2 regions of the Robertmurraya sp. DFI.2.37 genome follow, and region 1 is predicted to be linked to the other one. Evidence: riboswitches for the same ligand, from Rfam matches in the RefSeq annotation. Region 1 holds a riboswitch; the other holds the start of a gene.
What was found. A riboswitch is a leader RNA that binds a small molecule or an ion and turns the genes downstream of it on or off. The one in region 1 is predicted to bind lysine.
Positions count from the first base shown of each region.

Region 2: another riboswitch for lysine. It lies ahead of PZE06_RS23045 (Na+/H+ antiporter NhaC family protein); the one in region 1 lies ahead of PZE06_RS01950 (aspartate kinase).

Region 1 covers NZ_JARGEJ010000002.1:109,837-120,001, forward strand. The annotation lists gene racE (glutamate racemase) at 1-362, opposite strand, end outside; gene PZE06_RS01915 (MarR family winged helix-turn-helix transcriptional regulator) at 373-828, opposite strand; gene gerE (spore germination transcription factor GerE) at 1,101-1,325, opposite strand; gene PZE06_RS01925 (acyl-CoA thioesterase) at 1,473-1,934, opposite strand; gene sdhB (succinate dehydrogenase iron-sulfur subunit) at 2,112-2,873, opposite strand; gene sdhA (succinate dehydrogenase flavoprotein subunit) at 2,877-4,637, opposite strand; gene PZE06_RS01940 (succinate dehydrogenase cytochrome b558 subunit) at 4,684-5,292, opposite strand; gene PZE06_RS01945 (YslB family protein) at 5,653-6,096, shown strand; gene PZE06_RS01950 (aspartate kinase) at 6,175-7,404, opposite strand; lysine riboswitch at 7,529-7,709, opposite strand; gene uvrC (excinuclease ABC subunit UvrC) at 7,937-9,709, opposite strand; gene trxA (thioredoxin) at 10,022-10,165, opposite strand, start outside.
Region 2 covers NZ_JARGEJ010000074.1:95-10,259, reverse strand. The annotation lists gene PZE06_RS23085 (MurR/RpiR family transcriptional regulator) at 1-245, shown strand, start outside; gene malX (maltose/glucose-specific PTS transporter subunit IIBC) at 418-1,980, shown strand; gene PZE06_RS23075 (MalY/PatB family protein) at 2,096-3,286, shown strand; gene PZE06_RS23070 (DUF72 domain-containing protein) at 3,783-4,628, shown strand; gene PZE06_RS23065 (sulfite exporter TauE/SafE family protein) at 4,653-5,477, shown strand; gene PZE06_RS23060 (YunC family protein) at 5,551-5,853, shown strand; gene PZE06_RS23055 (HD-GYP domain-containing protein) at 6,232-7,338, shown strand; gene yunB (sporulation protein YunB) at 7,391-8,137, shown strand; lysine riboswitch at 8,186-8,363, shown strand; gene PZE06_RS23045 (Na+/H+ antiporter NhaC family protein) at 8,528-10,090, shown strand; partial or broken gene PZE06_RS23040 (hypothetical protein) at 10,051-10,165, opposite strand, start outside.

The DNA.
Region 1 (10,165 bases):
TTTATCGTTCCTTCTGTGCCAATGACGCCAATTTTATAGTTCTCTGTCACCTTTAATGCAGAAATTGCTCCTGGATAAATAACACCGAGCACAGGAATTGATAATGTCTGTCTAATTTCTTCCAAAGCAACAGCCGTTGCTGTGTTACAAGCAATGACAAGCATTTTTATATTTTTTCCTAATAAAAAATTGGTCAACTGCCATGTAAATTTCTTCACTTCTTCACCTGTCCGTGGACCATATGGACAGCGGGCTGTATCACCGAGATAAAGTATTTTTTCATGCGGTAATTGGCGCATAATTTCTTTCGCAACTGTTAATCCGCCAATACCAGAATCAATAACTCCAATTGGTTGTTCCAAATAACTCGCCTCATTCTCGCATATCTTGATGTAATCGCATTAAGTTATCTTTAAGCGCAATAACCTCTTCCGCAGAAAAGTTTCGCAATACCTCTTGAAGGTATGCTTGACGTTTTTTGATCACTTCATCAATAATTCTTTCGCCTTCCTCTAAAAGGTGTATTCGCACCACTCTTCGATCATTCGGATCTTTCACACGCTTGACAAGCTCATTTTTTTCCATCCGATCAACCAAATCGGTTGTCGTGCTGAATGCTAAATACATTTTATTCGATAATTCCCCGATTGTCATGTCTCCTTCTTCAAAAAGCCATTGCAACGCGACAAACTGCGGTGGAGTAATCGTATAGTTACTCAAGATCTCTCTACCTTTTTGTTTAATAATTCCAGCTATGTACCGCAAGTCTTTTTCAATTTCTGCCACAATATCTAAGCCGGTTTTGTCTTGTATTTCCTCACGCTCCATCATTCCACAACTCCCTACTTTTAAAATACTACACAAGTTTTATTTCCATATTTAAAATCAAATGTGTAATGATTGATTAAACCCGTTCAAACATGTTTTTTCTTTTATTTTCTACTTTTTTCACATAAATTTCAAGAAAAATTCGCAGCGAGAATGTCGAGGAATGTCGATTTGATCATTGTTCACTAAACCAAAGCGGTTGTTAAAATCGGTTTTTGACTACCCGATTTTACGAGTAAACCGGCTTCCAAAAATGGATAGCCGGTTTGCATTTAAAGTTCTAGCTCTCCCATTCGAAGGAGTTCTACAACTGCTTGTGAACGCCCCTTAACACCGAGTTTTTGCATGGCATTCGAAATATGATTCCGAACCGTTTTTTCGCTGATAAACAGTTCACTAGCGATTTCTTTCGTTGTTTTATCTTGTACTAATAGCTCGAATACTTCTCTTTCACGTTTGGTGAGTAATGGCTTGTGAGTATATTCATTCTCCTTCAAGTATTGTAACCCTCCTTGCCTTCGCCAGCTATGAACAGCGGGATGGGTATATATTTAGTCACCATATCATATGTGAAGGGAACTATCTGAGTGACAACAATCCTTTAAAGGAGTTTTATATTTTAAAAAAAATGTGCGGATGCGGAGTTATTGAATCGTTTCGCACTCCAACATTGCTGCCTTCACTTCACTTGACCAAGGAATACTTTTACCCGTTTTCTTAGAGACTTGAACAATCGTTCCTCTTCCAACAAAACAAATCTCTTCGTTTTCTCTTTTTCCCATATAGTGAATATCAACTGAAGAAGTTCCAACACTATGAGCCCTAACATATATCCGTAGCTGTTCATCAAAGTACACTTGTTTGAGGAAATCACATTGCAGATCGGCGACAACAATCATCGCCTCACTTTTTCCATCAAGCCAATCTGTCATCATGCCCTTGCTTTTAAAATATTCAATTCTTGCTTCTTCATAATATGTAAAAGGAATAGTATTGTTCAAATGTCCAAACATATCAGTTTCAGAAAATCGCACTTTCACTGGATAATAAAAATGGAAGCGATGTTCCCAAGTTGCAAAATCCTCGATATAGCTTATTCTACTCATCTTATCTTTCCTTTCGCTGAAAATGAATGATTATTCATTCATTATACTGTAAGATAGAAATTTTGAAAATATTTAAGCTCAAGACAGTGAGTTTTTACGTACTATCGAATAGGAAAAATAGCAATGAATAACGCAATGGAGAGTGTTCCAAACATATGGAACACCCTCTTTTACAAATTATACTTGATCGCTTCCAAAGAAGTTTTTAAATGACTGCAATGTAGTATCTCTGTTTAATGCAGCAATCGATGTTGTAAGTGGAATTCCCTTAGGACAAGACTGAACACAGTTTTGCGAATTCCCACAGTTTGTAAGGCCACCATCTTCCATAATGGCATTTAAACGTTCCGCCTTATTCATTTCACCAGTTGGGTGAGCATTAAACAGACGCACTTGTGAAAGTGGTGCAGGACCAATGAAATTCGATTTGCTGTTCACATTAGGACAAGCTTCGAGACATACTCCGCAGGTCATACATTTTGATAATTCATATGCCCATTGACGCTTTACCTCAGGCATACGCGGTCCTGGTCCCAAGTCGTATGTCCCATCGATTGGAATCCATGCCTTAACTTTTTTCAAGGAGTCAAACATTCTACTTCTATCTACTTGTAAATCACGAACGACCGGGAAAGTACGCATTGGTTCAAGCCTAATCGGTTGTTCCAATTGGTCAACGATCGCGGAGCAAGACTGTCGAGGCTTACCGTTGATAATCATTGAACATGCTCCACAAACCTCTTCTAAACAGTTCATATCCCAAGTTATCGGAGAAGTTTCTTTTCCTTCCGCATTTACAGGATTACGTCTGATTTCCATCAGTGCAGAAATCACGTTCATGTTAGGACGATACGGTACATGAAATTCTTCCTGATATGGTTCAGAATCAGGAGAATCCTGTCTAGAGATTATGAAATGGACGGTGCTGTTTTCTGCCATCTCTTATTTCTCCTCCTTTTTCTTAGAGTAATCGCGCTTACGAGGTGCGATAAGGGAAGTATCAACTTCTTCATAGTGAAACTCAGGCGCAGATTTTGCATCAACAAATTTTGCCATTGTTGTTTTTAAGAAATCTTCATCATTTCTCTCTGGAAATTCCGGCTTGTAATGAGCTCCACGGCTTTCGTTGCGGTTATAAGCACCGAGCGTAATAACACGTGCTAGTTGAAGCATATTTTGCAATTGACGAGTAAAAGTTGCTCCCTGATTACTCCATTTTGCCGTGTCATTAATATTAATATTTTCAAAACGCTCTAACAGCTCTTGAATCTTCTCATCTGTTTTTAACAGTTTATCATTGTAGCGAACAACCGTTACATTATCTGTCATCCATTCGCCAAGCTCTTTATGGAGAACATATGCATTTTCTGTTCCGTTCATAGACATAATTTGATTCCATTTTTCTTCTTCTTGTTGAACATAGCCTTCAAATAGAGAAGAAGAAAGAGAATCAGCACTCTTTTCAAGTCCGTTAATATACTTCACTGCATTTGGACCCGCTACCATTCCACCATAAATAGCGGACAGCAAAGAGTTAGCCCCTAAACGATTCGCTCCGTGCTGTGAATAATCACACTCACCAGCAGCGAATAATCCAGGAATATTCGTCATTTGATCATAATCAACCCATAAACCACCCATAGAATAATGGACGGCAGGGAAGATTTTCATTGGTAATTTCCGAGGGTCCTCACCGGTAAATTTCTCATAAATTTCAATAATTCCACCGAGCTTAATGTCAAGCTCCTTAGGATCTTTATGAGATAGATCGAGGTATACCATGTTCTCGCCATTAATTCCTAATTTCTGATTCACGCAAACATCGAAAATTTCACGGGTTGCGATATCACGAGGTACAAGGTTTCCGTAAGCAGGATACTTCTCCTCTAAGAAATACCATGGTTTTCCATCTTTATATGTCCAAACTCGACCACCTTCACCACGAGCAGACTCACTCATCAGGCGGAGCTTATCATCTCCTGGAATCGCAGTAGGGTGGATTTGGATGAATTCACCGTTTGCATAATATACTCCCTGCTGATAAGCAACGGCCGCAGCAGAGCCTGTGTTAATAACTGAATTGGTCGATTTACCGAAAATAATTCCAGGACCACCTGTTGCTAAAATCACTGCGTCTGCAGGGAAAGATTTAATTTCCATTGAAGTCAGGTTTTGAGCAACGATTCCACGACAAATTCCTTCATCATCGATAATCGTCCCTAAAAATTCCCAGCCTTCAAATTTATTTACTAAACCAGCAACCTCATGGCGACGAACTTGTTCATCCAATGCATAGAGTAGCTGTTGTCCTGTCGTTGCCCCAGCGAAAGCTGTACGGTGATGCTGTGTCCCTCCAAAGCGACGGAAATCAAGCAATCCTTCAGATGTTCGATTAAACATAACACCCATACGATCAAATAAATGAATAATGCCAGGTGCTGCCTCACACATTGCTTTTACTGGCGCCTGATTTGCTAAAAAATCACCGCCATAAATCGTATCATCAAAGTGAATCCAGGGAGAATCCCCTTCCCCTTTTGTATTTACAGCTCCATTAATACCGCCTTGGGCACAAACAGAGTGAGAACGTTTTACCGGCACCAATGAAAATAACTCCACAGGTGTTCCATTTTCTGCTGCTTTAACTGTTGCCATTAAGCCGGCTAGTCCTCCACCGACTACAATAATCTTACCTTTACCCATGCGTTTTCACTCCTTTATTTCCTCTTGCTACATGTCTACTAATCTATTAAACGAATGCGAATATTGCGCGAATTCCTACAATTGAAAGGGCGATGAAAATACCGATTGTGACATATGTTGAAATAAGTTGTGATCTCGGTGTCACTGTAATCCCCCAACTTACAGCAAAAGACCATAGTCCATTGGCAAAGTGAAAAGTAGTTGAAACTACCCCAATTATGTAGAACCACAGCATAAATGGATTCGATAAAATATTCTCCATCATATTGAAATTGACTTCAGCTCCAAAAGCAGCCGCCATTCTTGTTTCCCAAACATGCCACACAACAAAGATTAACGTGACAATTCCGGTGAAACGTTGAAGAACAAACATCCAATTCCGGAAAAAATTATATCTACTTGCATTATTTTTTGCTGTAAAAGCAATGTAAATGCCATAGATAGCATGGAACAATAACGGTAGGAAAATAACAAAAATTTCAAGAACATAACGGAATGGCAATGATTCCATAAAGTGTGCTGCTTTATTGAAGGAATCTGCTCCCTTTGTAGCAAAATGATTCACCACAAGATGTTGGATAAGAAACAGTCCAACTGGAATAACCCCTAGCAATGAATGCAATCTGCGATAAAAAAACTCTCGATTACCCGCCATAAATTTACCCCCCTTTAAATTTTGAAAGCTCTAGCGGTCACTTCTCCCTATTCCCCTTAAAGAGAATATGTATCAGCTAAATTGAAAAAATGTCGAATAATTTTTTACAATTATGTGACAAGTCCATTTTACTCTCTCGCTCTAAGACCGTCAAGAAAACGTATACACAAAATACCCTTTAAAAACAAAATCTTTCGACTATATAAACAAAAGATCTCCGCATTTGCACCACTTTTTTTCGATATATTAGAATAACAAAATTTACTAATACACGGATGATTGTTTTTTTATATTTCGTGCGTAAAACAGGCAAAAATGTATATAATAGAATCATAGAAAGAGGGGAGAGCATTGACTGAAATGATTACTTCTGAAAATACACATCCATCAGAACACACAAATGTTCCAGCATTTGGGTATGAACTGATACGAGAAATTTTAATCCCAAGTCTTCTCGGAAAAGAAACATCTGCCATTCTTTATTGGGCCGGAAAAGATTTGGCGCGTAAATACCCACTAAATAGTTTCGATGAAATGATCGATTTCTTCGAAAAAGCTGGATGGGGATACTTAACCATTAAAGATGAGTCAAAAAACGAACTTCAAGTAGAATTAACAAGCCCTTTAATCTCCGAAAGACTGCGAAAAAAAGAAATCTCTACCTTTCAACTGGAAGCAGGATTTTTAGCTCAACAAGTTGAAGCTCAAAAAAATGTCGTAGCTGAAGCATATGAACATCCAAAGAGACGAGCTAAAAAAGTCGTGTTCACGATAAAGTGGGACAATAAAGATACGATCGAATAGCGTACCTCTATTCATCGATAATCCTTTGTGCATAAATGGAGCCAAAAAGCATGTTTAGTGCTTTTTGGCTTTTTTCTTTTATGATTTCACTGCTGTACCTGCTAATTCAAAAGCGTGATGTAATGAATCTACAGCACGGATCATATTTCCCTCTTCTACAACCGTTGAAACCTTTATTTCAGATGTGCTGACCATCTTTACCTCGATTGACTCATTTGCTAGCACTTCAAACATTTTTGCAGCAACACCTGGATTTGAAACCATACCTGAACCAACAATTGATACTTTTGCTAAATCTGATTCGAATTGTACAGTCTCATATTTAAGACTTTCCTTATTGTCCGCTAAAACCTGCAGCGTATCCTTCAAATCCTCTGAATGAATAGAAAATGATAAATCCGTTGTATTTTTATTCGTTGTGCTTTGGATAATAATATCAACATTAAGATGGTTATTCGCCAATGTCGTAAAAATCGTTGATAAGCTTGATAATGTATTGGATAAACCTAATACGGTAACCTTTGTAATTTTATCTTCAAAGGCAATCCCCCGTACTACTAAATTTTGCTCCATTTTTCCTTCCTCCTCGATGATTGTTCCTGATTCCCTTTCCATACTGGAGCGTACTTCTAAAGGAACATGATAATTTTTAGCAAACTCAACCGCTCTCGGATGCAAAACTCCAGCACCTAAATTAGCAAGCTCTAACATCTCATCATAAGAGATCGAGAGTAATTTTCGAGCTGCTTTTACATAGCGAGGATCAGTCGTAAAAACCCCTGTTACATCCGTATAAATATCACATTTATCCGCTTTTAATGCTGCCGCTAGAGCAACCGCTGTCGTATCAGACCCTCCCCGACCTAATGTAGCAATTTCTCCATCGGCCGTAGCCCCTTGGAAGCCAGCGACAATGACGATTTTTCCTTTTTCAAGTTCAGCTTGTACACGAGTGCTATCAATTTTTAGAACACGTGCATTCCCAAATACTGGTTCTGTTTCAATTCCTGCTTGCCAGCCTGTAAATGCAATCGCATCATAGCCTTTATGTTGTAATGCCATCGCTAACAAGGAAATCGTGATTTGTTCCCCAGTCGTTAAAAGCATATCCATTTCCCTTTTGCTTGGACTAGAAGTAACCTCCCCTGCAAGTGACACAAGTTGATCTGTTGTTTTGCCCATTGCAGAGACTACTACGACAACATCATTGCCACGATTCTTTTCTTCAATGACTCTTTCTGCTACATTGAGAATTCTTTCTGAATTTCCTACAGACGTTCCCCCGAACTTTTGTACGATTAATCCCATGCCATTCCCTTCTTTCTTCCTAAGTGTGTCCCTCATAGTTGAACAGGCAATAAAAAAAGCAGTGAGAAATTATCTCACTGCTGCGCTGTAACAACGTAAAAAACTAAAGTATTACGTCTTCGCAAAGTAAGATAGCTCTCCAAGACAAACATGTCTTGACAATTCTGCACCTATTTGGTCACAGAACCAGCAAAAAAAGGAATGAGCCTTTCTTCACTTCGGCGGTCCACCCCTTTCAAGACTTTTCTTCGAAACTCATCTTTCTCCAAGTCCTTACTCTTTGCGTCCGCACCTCTACCTTCACTTTATTAATTCGGCCTTTTCCTTCTTTTAGATTATTATTGGCTTAATCGCCAAATTTCCTCTAAAAATAGAAAAGTACCGTACAAATAAATCTGTATCACTGAACTACGTAATGGTTGCAAATGCCGATTTTGAACATTCACAAAGAATCATTAGCGCTCAGTCATTAATAAGTGATAGCGATATAAAATTGTCCTAATTATAGCACAGCCATTTTATGAAAACAACGTCATTCCTGTAGTTTTTTATATAGGCTCTCTGCGATCTTCGCTGGAATTCCCAATTCTCTAAACTGTTCAAGTGTTGCTTCTTTCATTTTTTTCACAGAGCCAAAATGCTTCAATAACTGCTTTTTTCGCTTTTCTCCAATTCCAGGTATGTCGTCTAAAATGGATTGGAAAGCAGTTTTTCCCCGTAATTGACGATGGAAGGTAATCGCAAACCGATGTACTTCATCCTGAATTCTTTGCAGCAAATAAAACTCTTGACTGTTTCTTGCCAATGGAATGATTTCAAGCGGGTTGCCATATAGAAGCTGTGACGTCCGATGCTTGTCGTCCTTTACTAAACCTGACAGAGGGATATCTAATCCCAGCTCATTTTCAAGCACATCACGAACTGCTTCTACATGCCCTTTTCCACCATCAATAATAATTAAATCTGGTAGCGGTAAATGTTCCTTTAAAACTCTCGAATACCGCCTTCTAACCACTTCCCTCATTGATTCATAATCATCAGGACCTTTGACTGATTTAATCTTATACTTGCGATACTCCCGTTTTGCCGGTTTTCCGTCAATAAAAACAACAAGTGCTGATACTGGATCTGTCCCTTGTATATTTGAATTATCAAAAGCTTCAATACGCCGTGGAATCGAAATGCCCAGTTCGTTGCCTAATTGTTCAATAGCTTTAATCGTTCGCTGTTCATCCCGTTCCACAAGAGAGAACTTTTCCTTTAACGCAATCGTTGCATTCTTTGCAGCTAGCTTAACAAGATCCTTTTTTTGACCGCGTTTTGGCTTTGTTATCTTTACGTTTAAGAGCTTTTCCGCGAGATCCTCATCGACCTTTTCTGGCAAAAGGATTTCTTTCGGTTTAAAATGACTTGCCTCGTCATAGAAACGACCAAGATAGGTTAGAAATTCCTCTTCCGGTTCATTATAAAAAGGAAACAGTGAAACATCCCGTTCAATTAGCTTCCCCTGTCTGATAAAAAAGACTTGGACGCACATCCAGCCTTTGTCTACTGCATAACCAAATACATCTCGATCAGTAAAATCTGTTGACGTCATTTTTTGCTTTTCCATTGTCGACTCAATATGCGCAATCTGATCACGAAATTCCTTCGCTCGTTCAAAATCAAGCTCTTCAGAAGCCTTTAGCATTTTTTCCGTTAATTCTTTTTTGATTTCTTGATAGCCACCATTTAAAAATCTCGTAATTTCTTCAACCATTTCACGGTATGTCGATTCCGGCACCTCATTGATGCATGGTGCTAGGCACTGACCTAAATGATAGTATAAACAAACGCGATCAGGGAGAGTTGCACATTTGCGAAGAGGATAAATACGATCGAGTAATTTCTTCGTTTCATTTGCAGCCCCGACATTAGGGTAAGGGCCAAAATACTTCCCTTTGTCCCTTTTCACCTTTCTCGTTGTAATTAAGCGGGGGTGGCGCTCTGCTGTAAGTTTAATGAATGGATATGTCTTATCATCCTTTAACATCACATTATATTTAGGGTCATATTTTTTAATTAAGTTTAGTTCAAGCAAGAGTGCTTCCATATTAGACGAGGTTACAATATACTCAAAATCCTCGATTTCGTTAACGAGCACTTGCGTTTTTCCATTATGAGAGCCGGTAAAATAAGATCGCACCCTATTCTTGAGAACCTTCGCTTTCCCAACATAGATAATCGTTCCTTGCCGATCCTTCATAAGATAGCATCCCGGCTGGTCTGGGAGAAAAGCTAATTTATTTTTTAAATTGTCGTTCATCATTAATCTCATCCCAACTTTGCAATTCTTGAGATAAATATATCATAACTAGCACCAAAGTGCTTATTGTATAGTAAGCATAAAAACACAGGGGGCGTATCTGTGCAGCAATAAAGTCCGTTTTGTTCCCGTGGGGGATAAAGCTTCCTTCTATCTTTAGGAAAGGCAACCTACCATGCCACAACCCCAAGTGAACTTAGCAAAAGATAAAATTGATTGTCTAAAAAAAGATGCACTCATTTAAAGAATGAGCCTCAACAAACAAAAGCAACAAAAAAGCTCCCGACATTGTCTGCCGGAAGCCTTTTATTCTTATAAGTGTGAGTTTAAACGCTCAGCTAAAGCTTCTTTTGGCTGGAAGCCCACTACTTTGTCTACAACTTCCCCATCTTTGAATACCAATAATGTAGGAATGCTCATCACACCAAATTTAGCTGCTGTTTCTTGATTATCGTC
Region 2 (10,165 bases), on a different contig from region 1:
CGATTTTGGTTTCGTATAGCGGAGAGACGCTACATATTTTAGAGTTTTCTAACATTTTAAAAGAAAGAAAGGTAAAAACAATTGCATTAGTAGGAAGAAGAAATAGCCGCTTGAAAGAGGAAGTGGATCTAACTTTCCATGCTTATATTACGAGCTGTTATGATGGAGAGCTCGATATGAGTTCAAGATTTCCATTGGCTGTCCTTTTAGATTTTATTATCCTTACGTATTTAAATAAGCACTAATAAAGCTAATACTTTTAATTTGCGATTTATGCTCCTTTCCCCATTGAAAAAAAGGCTAATGTAAGCGCTATACAAAAAATGTATCGCCGTACATTCATCGTGAAAACGCTTGCTGTAGTCTGTAGCGGGAGTTATTCTAGCGATAGAGTACGGAGATAAAGGAGATGCAGATATGGGAAAGGACAGGAGTGTAAGGTCAAAATTTTGGGAGTTTTTTCAAGGATTAGGTAAAACGTTCATGTTGCCAGTAGCATTATTAGCTTTCATGGGGTTGATGCTAGGAATTGGCAGTTCGTTTACGAGTTCTTCAACCATCGAAACAATACCGTTTTTAGGGAATCCTGTTTTACAAACGATTTTTAGCTTTTTGTCGACAATCGGCGGATTTGCATTTACGTATTTACCCGTTTTATTTGCTATGGCTATCCCGTTAGGGCTTGTTCGTTATGAAAAAGGAGTCGCTGCTTTTTCTGGATTTGTCGGATTTGTTATTATGCATTTATCAATCAATTTCTATTTAACCGAAACAAATCAATTAGTAGAGGCAGACAAATTACGAGAAGCCGGTCAAGGTATGGTTATGGGCATCCAAACATTAGAAATGGGTGTTCTTGGCGGTATTATTGTCGGAATTATTGTTTATTTATTGCACAATCGTTTTTATGATATTCAATTGCCTAATTCATTTGCTTTCTTCGGTGGGGCTCGTTTTGTCCCCATTATTACAGCATTCACATTAGCGATTGTCGGAATCGTTTTACCGATGATTTGGCCTATTTTTGCTATGGCTATCACTGGGATTGGAAATACGATTCAAAAGGCAGGCGTATTCGGCCCATTTTTGTTTGGTGCAGGAGAACGTTTACTTCTTCCATTTGGGCTCCATCATATACTTGTTGCCATGATTCGCTTTACAGAGGCAGGGGGTACACAACTTGTTGATGGTCAAATGATTTCTGGAGCATTAAATATTTTTTATGCACAACTGCAAAGCGGTGCTCCTATTAGTCCATCAGCAACAGCATTCCTCTCTCAAGGAAAAATGCCAACCTTTATGTTTGGACTGCCGGCAGTTGCACTAGCAATTTATCATACTGCACGTCCTGAGAATCGCAAAAAAATTAAGGGTTTATTAATCTCTGGTTTTATTGCTACATTTGTGACAGGAATTACGGAGCCGATTGAATTTTTATTCTTATTTATTGCCCCAGTATTATATGGGATTCATGTCATTTTGACGGGACTTGGCTTTATGGTCATGGCTCTGCTTGGTGTTGTGATTGGTAATACAGATGGTGGCATTTTAGACTTCCTTATTTTTGGAGTCTTACAAGGAATGGATACGAAATGGTATCTTGTTCTAGTTGTTGGTGCGATTTGGTTTGCTATTTATTATATCGTTTTCCGCTACGCCATTTTGAAATTTAATTTGAAAACACCAGGTCGTGAAGAAATTGCTGAAGATGTGAGTACGAAAGAGGTAGCTTATAAGAAAAATGGAAAGTATGACGTTGAACGTATATTAGTGGCATTAGGAGGAAAAGAGAATCTCGATTCACTTGATAATTGTGTGACACGTTTACGCCTAGTGGTAGATGATATGAGCAAAGTCAATCAAGAAGAGTTAAAAAGCTGTGGCGCACTTGGAGTAGTGGTTCTTGATGAACATAATGTTCAGGTCATTATTGGAACGCAAGTAGCAGCAGTGAAAACGGAGCTTGAAAAAATGATTTAAAAGAATAGTGGAAACGGTTTGTTTTTTGCATGTTGGAAAAAGGGCAACTGAGAAGGCGTTTTTCCTTCAGGAATAGCAAGCTTACCGTTAGAGCTAGAACAACGAGGTTAGAACAATGACATTTTCTTTTGATCAAGTGATAAATAGAGTAGGATCTTACTGTACACAATGGGATTACATCGAGGATAGGTTTGGAGAAAAAGATCTGTTGCCATTTTCTATCTCGGATACAGATTTTCAGTGCCCACAAAATATGCTTCAAGTGTTGCACAAGCGCTTGGAGCATGGGATTTTTGGCTATACTAGATGGAATCATGATGATTTTAAAGGGGCAATTGCGACATGGTATAGGGAAAGATTTTTAACTGAAATCGAAAAAAAGTGGATTGTCTACAGTCCGACAGTCATTTATACCATTTCTAAAATGATTGAATTGCTAACAGATGAAGGGGATTACGTTATCACGCAAACACCGGCATATGATGCCTTTTTCAAAGTAATTAATGATAATAAGAGGGTTTTGTTTGCCAATAAATTAGTACAGCATAACGGCAAGTATGAGATTGATTTTGAGGACTTAGAGGAGAAACTATCACATACGAAAGCGAAAGTATTGCTTTTATGCAGCCCCCATAATCCAACAGGACGTGTGTGGACAAAACAAGAATTAGAACTAGTAAGGATATTGTGCAAAAAGTATAAAGTATTTATAATTTCCGATGAAATTCATATGGATATTGTGCGCAAACCATATTGCCATATCCCGATCTTGAACGGGGGACAGGACCTAGACAACATCTGTATTTGTACGTCGGCAAGCAAAACTTTTAATACCCCAGGACTAGGTGGTTCATATGCTATAATTCCTAATTTAAAGCTGAGGGAGGAATTTTTGCTAACTTTAAAAAATAAAGATGGTCTCTCTTCAGCCAGTACTTTAGGTGCTCTTGGAATCATGACTGGATACAATGAATGCGCCTCATGGGTGGATGAGTTAAATGGATATATTGAAGGAAATATGATCGCGATCAAAGAGTTTTTGGAACAATATTTACCGCAGGCATCTTTCCATGTTCCAGAAGCAACCTATTTAGCATGGATTGACATGACGAATTTCTCATATACAAATGAAGAACTGCAAGAAGCTCTAGTGCATCATGGTAAAGTTGCTATTATGTCTGGTGAGACTTATGGGGAAGGTGGTAAGGGCTATTTGCGCATGAATGTTGGCTGTCCCCGTTCAAAAGTAATCGAAGGATTAAAGAGATTACGAACAACGATGGACTATTTAGGAAGTAGAAGTTGAATGTTACGAGAGACCCCTACTGTAGAATAAATGCAAGAGCATCCATTAGGCTGCTCTTTTTTAGTCGCGTTCATTGTTGTCGCTAAACACTTTAGGTTCAGTGCATTTTTTTCTTTGTGCAGCAATGAGCATGCGAAAAAATGGCTTTTATTAAGAGTTCAAATTGTGGGAAATGCTAGTTTCTGAGCCTTTCTCCTAATTTGCTGATCGGGGTCTTTGATATGTAAAAACTTCTTCATTCAGTAAGGAAGTATGAGAAAATGGATCTTGAGCGCTAATCTAGTCAGGGTCAGGGACGGAAATCGAGATCATTGAGCAAATTATGGAGTGCTTTAGGTTGACAGGAGCTTATTATTTTGAAATAAAATGAGTGTATTAAATCCATTTCATAAAGCGAAAAGGACTACTACATAATGCTTCTTTTTCTAAAATTCATTTACTAAAATCGACTCAAGTTAAAAAAGTGTTTATTCTTTTTCGAGGGGGAGGTGGAAAAATGATCTATGTTGGGCTAACTGGCTGGGGAGACCATGATAGCCTTTATGAGCTTGAATCATCGAAGAAAAATAAATTGGCCATCTATGCTTCATATTTTCCAACAGTGGAAGTAGATTCTAGTTTTTATGCGGTTCAGCCACTAAAAAATGCTCAAAAATGGGTGGAGGAGACCCCAGAGAGTTTTCAATTTATCGTCAAGGCCTATCAAGGAATGACGGGACACCAGCGGGGAGACATTCCTTTCGACAGTAAAAAGGAGATGTTTCAAGCTTTTAAAGATTCTCTTACGCCTTATATAGAGGCGGGCAAGCTTGCTATGGTATTGTTTCAATTTCCCCCTTGGTTTGACTGTAAAAAAGAGAACGTGCAATACTTGAGATGGTGCAGGCAAGAGATGGGGGATATTCCGTGTGCATTAGAATTCAGACATCAATCTTGGTTTTGGCCAGCTTATTATGAGCGCACGCTTCAATTCATGGAACAAGAGCAGTGGATCCATAGCATTTGTGATGAACCACAGGCTGGTGAGGGTTCAGTACCGATCGTTTTAAAAACGACAATAAAAGATAAGGTACTTGTCAGATTTCATGGTCGAAATATACATGGCTGGCAGAAGCGAACAGATGTAAATTGGAGAGAGGTTCGCTATCTGTATCGTTATAATGAACAGGAATTGCGGGAATGGGTTAATCGCTTAAGGTCGCTGCAAAATGAATGCCAAAATGTGTATGTTGTTTTCAACAATAACTCAGGTGGAGATGCTGCAGATAATGGCAAAGAGTTGATTGAGTTAATGAAAATTGAATATGAAAACCTTGCACCAAGACAGTTAGATTTATTTTAACTTTACTTTAGGAGCTACGAAGAAATGGAATGGATTGTTTTATTATCAATAGGACTAGCAGCAGGTACGATCGGATCTCTTATCGGGTTAGGCGGCGGAGTGATCATTGTTCCAGCTTTATTGTTTTTTAGTACATATACAGGCTATTTACAGACTATTTCTCCACAGGTTGCCGTGGGGACATCTTTAGTTATAATGATTTTTACAGGTTTATCCTCAACCCTTGCCTATTTGAAACATAAAATGGTTGACTATAAAAGTGGTTTGATTTTCTTTCTTGGCAGCGGACCTGGCGGTATCGTTGGAGCATGGATTAATCAGACGTTAGATATGCGAACATTCAACATTTTTTTTGGGGCTTTTATGATTTTTGTATCACTGTTATTGCTGGTAAATCATAAGCTTAAACCTATGCCATTAAAAGCAGAAAATGGTATTCATAGAACTTTCATCGATAATGAAGGACGAACGTGGGAATATGGCTTTCAACCGGTGATTGCTATTTTCATTGCTTTTATTGTCGGGCTTTCTTCAGGTTTGTTTGGTATTGGTGGCGGTTCCCTTATGGTTCCGGCCATGCTCCTGTTATTTTTATTCCCGCCGCATGTGGCTGTCGCAACCTCGATGTTTATGATCTTTTTATCATCAATTGTCAGTTCAACTACTCATATTAGTCTCGGGCATATTAATTGGCAATATGCGTTTCTTTTAATTCCTGGTGCTTGGTTCGGGGCAAAGCTTGGGGCGTTTATCAATATGAAATTGGCTAGCAAAACGGTTGTACATATTCTTAGACTCATCTTAATTTTAGTCGGCTTCCGGTTAATCTATCAAGGATTTACAGGGTAACTGGTGGCTTTTCATTTACACGCTTTTCCTACTCTTTGCATAGATTATGAAAGAGAGGAAAGGAGCGTTGAAAATGATTGATTTATCACCAATTAACATTGAAGATCATACATTTTTATGCGTATCTGTTGTTCTACCTAAAACCAATTTGCTTGTTGTAACAAGTGATAAGGGCTATATTATGTGCGGTGCATTGGACGTCGCTTTATTAAATGAAAAGCTTAAGGATAGGAAAGTCATTGCTGGTCGTGCGGTCGGAGTAAAAACGATCGAGCAGCTATTAGAGGCGCCGCTCGAATCGGTTACCTATGAAGCGGAAGCATTGGGCATTCATAAAGGAATGAGTGGAAAAGACGCATTATTAAAAATGGTGTAATCGTTTTTAAACTAAAGACTGTTTTGTTGAAGTATTTCATCAAAAAACTACTCGTTGCTCGACCCAGGAATCAGCAATATCCATACCAGAACTTATATTAATGCGCTCATCTCTGTTAGGAGTTTTATCATGTAGGTTACTAGCGGAAGCCGGTGACGAAAGATGCAATTTCAAAATGTCAATGCTGAGCAGAGAGTATTATCATCCGATTGTCTACAGCGAAAACCATCCGTTCATGAACAGGATGGTTTTTACCATTTCTCACACAATTTGGCAAATTGTGCGAAAAAACAGTGCTATAGTCTGATGAAGCGACTATAAATGAAAGGATATGGTAGAATAAAATAAATAAAAAAAGTACCAGAAATGGAGTTTGACATGAGATATGTAGCAACAACGTCGGTGGAACCTGGAACCATTCTTGCTCGTTCGATTTATAATGACAAAGGACAGGTTCTGCTAAACGAAGGTGTTCAATTACAAGAGAGCTTGATCCAGCGCTTATTAGATATCGGGATTCCATATATTTATGTAAAAGATGAACAGACGGGTGATATTGATTATATAGACGTTATTCCAAGGGAGTTAAAAACAAAAGCAATATCGTCTATTCAAGAAACATTTCAGCAAATAAGAGTAGTAAAAACTTTACCTAGTTCAGTTGTGATTGAAAAAGCTTCACAAATCTTGACAGGTATTATTCGTGAATTATATGCCCAAATCGAGAATGATGAAAGCCTTTTGTCACTTTTATCTGATGTCTATACATACGATGATTATATTTTCACCCACTCGTTTAATGTAACACTGTACTCCTTAGCTATTGGGAAGGAGCTTGGCTTATCAACGAAAGAACTTGAAGTTCTTGGGTTAGGAGCCATTTTACACGATGTTGGGAAAATGAAAATTCCAACAGAGGTTTTGTTTAAACCAGGAAAGTTAACAGCGGAGGAATTTAAACAAATTAAGAAGCATGCTGAGGATGGCTTCGATATGTTGCGCAATGTTAAAACAGTCTCATTATTAGTCGCCCACTGTGCTTATCAGCACCATGAAAGACTAAATGGATCCGGCTATCCCCGTGGAATTAAAGCCGATGAAATACACCCTTATGCCAAAATAATTGCAGTGGCAGATGTGTTTGATGCAGTTACATCCGATCGGATTTATCGTGGGGCGATGCTTCCGCATAATGGATTGGAAATTTTATTTGCAGGAGCTGGTACTCTTTTTGATGAAGAAATCGTGAAGGCATTTCGCCGTTCTATTGCCATTTATCCGGTTGGATTAACAGTTACACTTAGCGATGGTCGCAAAGGGGTTGTTGCAAAACAGAATGCCCATGTTAGTGATCGCCCTATTATAAGAATCATTGAGGAACAAGGAAAAAGCGTTTCACCTTATGAAATCAATCTGGAGGATGAGCTCTCGTTAGTCATTACAGGTTGTGATACAACATTTCATGTAAAAGATTCAGCAAATTGAGATAGTCCTTCTTTTTACAGCATACATATAGCTTGTAAAGGGGGGATTTTTTTTGGCTAAGTTTCGCGGTCGGCTACCCCGAAGAGGTCCGTTGCCGTTCAAATATGTGCTCCTTCTAACGATTGTGTTTTTTACTATTTCAACAATAGCAGGGCTGTGGATCATTAATAAAGGATTAAAACCAACGCTTATGTCTTATGCGGAATCGCAGACAAGGCAGATTGCTTCACTGATTATTAATGAAGCGTTATTGGAAAGATCGGTTGTCGATATTAACGATGTAATTACTAAAGACACGGAAACGTCTCTTACGAATTTTGATACGGCGAAAATTTATTCGATGCTAAGAGATACAACACGCTTAATTTTGAATAATATTAAAAAAGCGGAGGATGGGGACTTAGAGGAGCTGCAGAGGATTTCAGAATTTGAATTTGAACAGGTTGAAACGAGCAATGGAAAGGGAATTGTTTACTATGTACCATTAGGGCAAGCGACGAATAATGCCCTGTTAGGGAATTTGGGACCACGAATCCCTGTCCAATTTACGGCAATTGGAGATATGGAATCGAATATTGAAACAGAATTTAAGGAAGTCGGCATCAACAATGTTTATATTGAAGTGCTGATTAGATTAAAGGTAAACGTTCAAGTTATCATCCCGTTTGCTACTGAAGTGGCAACATTAGAACAAAGGATTCCAATTGCGTTAGGGATTTTAGAAGGTGATGTACCGCTGTATTATAATAATGGTGGGCAAGGTGCACTCCCTGCCATAGAATTACCAGTAGACGAATAACGGGAGAAATGTTATAGTGGAAACATAATTTCATAAACCTTATCATTTCGGTGGGGTAGAGGTGCATAATTTAAGAGTAAGCTATGTGAGGATGACAACGATGAGCATTGCTGAAAGGAAATTTTGCCGAAGTAATAAGACGTGTCTCCGTTTTATTACTGGGGTTACTTTGAATAAGAGTAACACTGTCATTATGGGATATCCATAATGGGGAGCTACAGGTCGGATGGAGAAACGAATTACTACAACAAGGAGTAATGATAGAGTTTTTCTATCGTTACTCTTTTTTTGTTATAAGATGAACCATCTGAGTCCATTTCACAGGGCTGGGATTACGACTTACTAGGTATTATCTTACAAGCTCCCTCCAAAAACAAAGGAGGAACAAATATGTCAAACACCATTTTTTCATTAATACCCCCAATTGTTGCCATTTTAATGGTTATTTTAACAAGAAGGGTGCTCTTATCTTTAGGGGTAGGGATAGTTGCTGCCGCATTTTTGTTAGCGGAGTTTAAGATTGGTGAAACTTTGCAAATTATATTCGAAGCTATTAAAGGAATATTCATAGACGATGGAGCATTGAATACTTGGAATGTCTATATTATTCTTTTCCTGCTTATTCTTGGAATAATAACAGCATTTATTTCCATTTCTGGAGGAAGTCGTGCTTTTGGAGAATGGGCGATGAAACGAGTACGAACAAGAGTTGGAGCTCAGCTAGTCGGGGCCATTTTAGGAATTGTCATCTTCATTGACGACTATTTCAATGCCTTAGCTGTAGGACAAATTTCGAGGCCAATTACTGATGGTCAGAAAGTCTCTAGAGCAAAACTCGCGTATTTAATCGATTCTACATCAGCGCCAGTTTGTGTCATTTCGCCTATATCCAGCTGGGGAGCCTATATTATTGCGATAATCGGGTCCATTATCACTGCCCACCAAATTACGGAATACACTGCTTTCTCCGCTTTCGTTCAAATGATCCCAATGAATTTATATGTTTGGGTATCATTTGTAATAGTTTTTCTTACAGTATATCGAAATATTAATTTAGGACAGATGAAACTTCACGAAGAGAGAGCTATGACAACTGGGCAATTATATGATCCAGAAAAAACAATTCCAGGAGAGTTGAAAGAAGATTTACCGGTTAGCACAAAAGGGTCGGTTGGCGATCTCGTTTGGCCAATTATTGCTTTAATTGTTGGAACGGTTGGCTCTATGCTTTGGACTGGAGCAAATGCTGTTGAGGGAAAAGCGACTCTGCTAGCTATATTTGAAAACACGGATGTGTCTGCTTCTCTTTTATATGGTGGTTTAATTGGATTGGCTGTGACCATTCTTTTATATCTTCGTCAAGTGAAAGTGAAAAAAGGGATTTCTGGCAATACGTTTTCAATTGGTGTGGTAGAAGGGTTAAAGTCGATGCTGCCAGCAGTCTATATCCTATTATTTGCATGGGCAATCGTTGATCTTATTGGTCAATTGGAAACGGGTAAATACTTGGCTGGTATTGTTGAAAGTTCGCAAATGAATACAGCATTTCTACCGGTTATTCTCTTTGTTATCGCAGGAATTATGGCCTTTTCTACTGGAACATCGTGGGGATCATTTGGAATTTTGCTTCCGATAGCTGGTGAAATCGCCGTAACAACAGATGTAACCCTTCTATTGCCGGCCATGGCTGCTGTTTTAGCTGGTGCTGTATTTGGTGACCATTGTTCACCTATTTCTGATACAACGATTCTATCGTCAACAGGTGCTGGTTCTAATCACTTAGACCATGTATTAACTCAGCTCCCGTATGCAATTATTTCAGCAGTTATTGCAGCGTGTGGTTATATTCTTATAGGATTTACAGGAAGCACACTCATTGGCCTTGCAGCAATAACTCTTCTTTTAGTTGTATTTTACTTTATATTTGCCCCTAAAAACAGGGTGTCAGAATAGATGAATAGAGAAGGGAAGGCGATTTTTCGTCTTCCTTTTTTCGTTCGCCCAGCATGGGCGAACTCTAACGGGTGA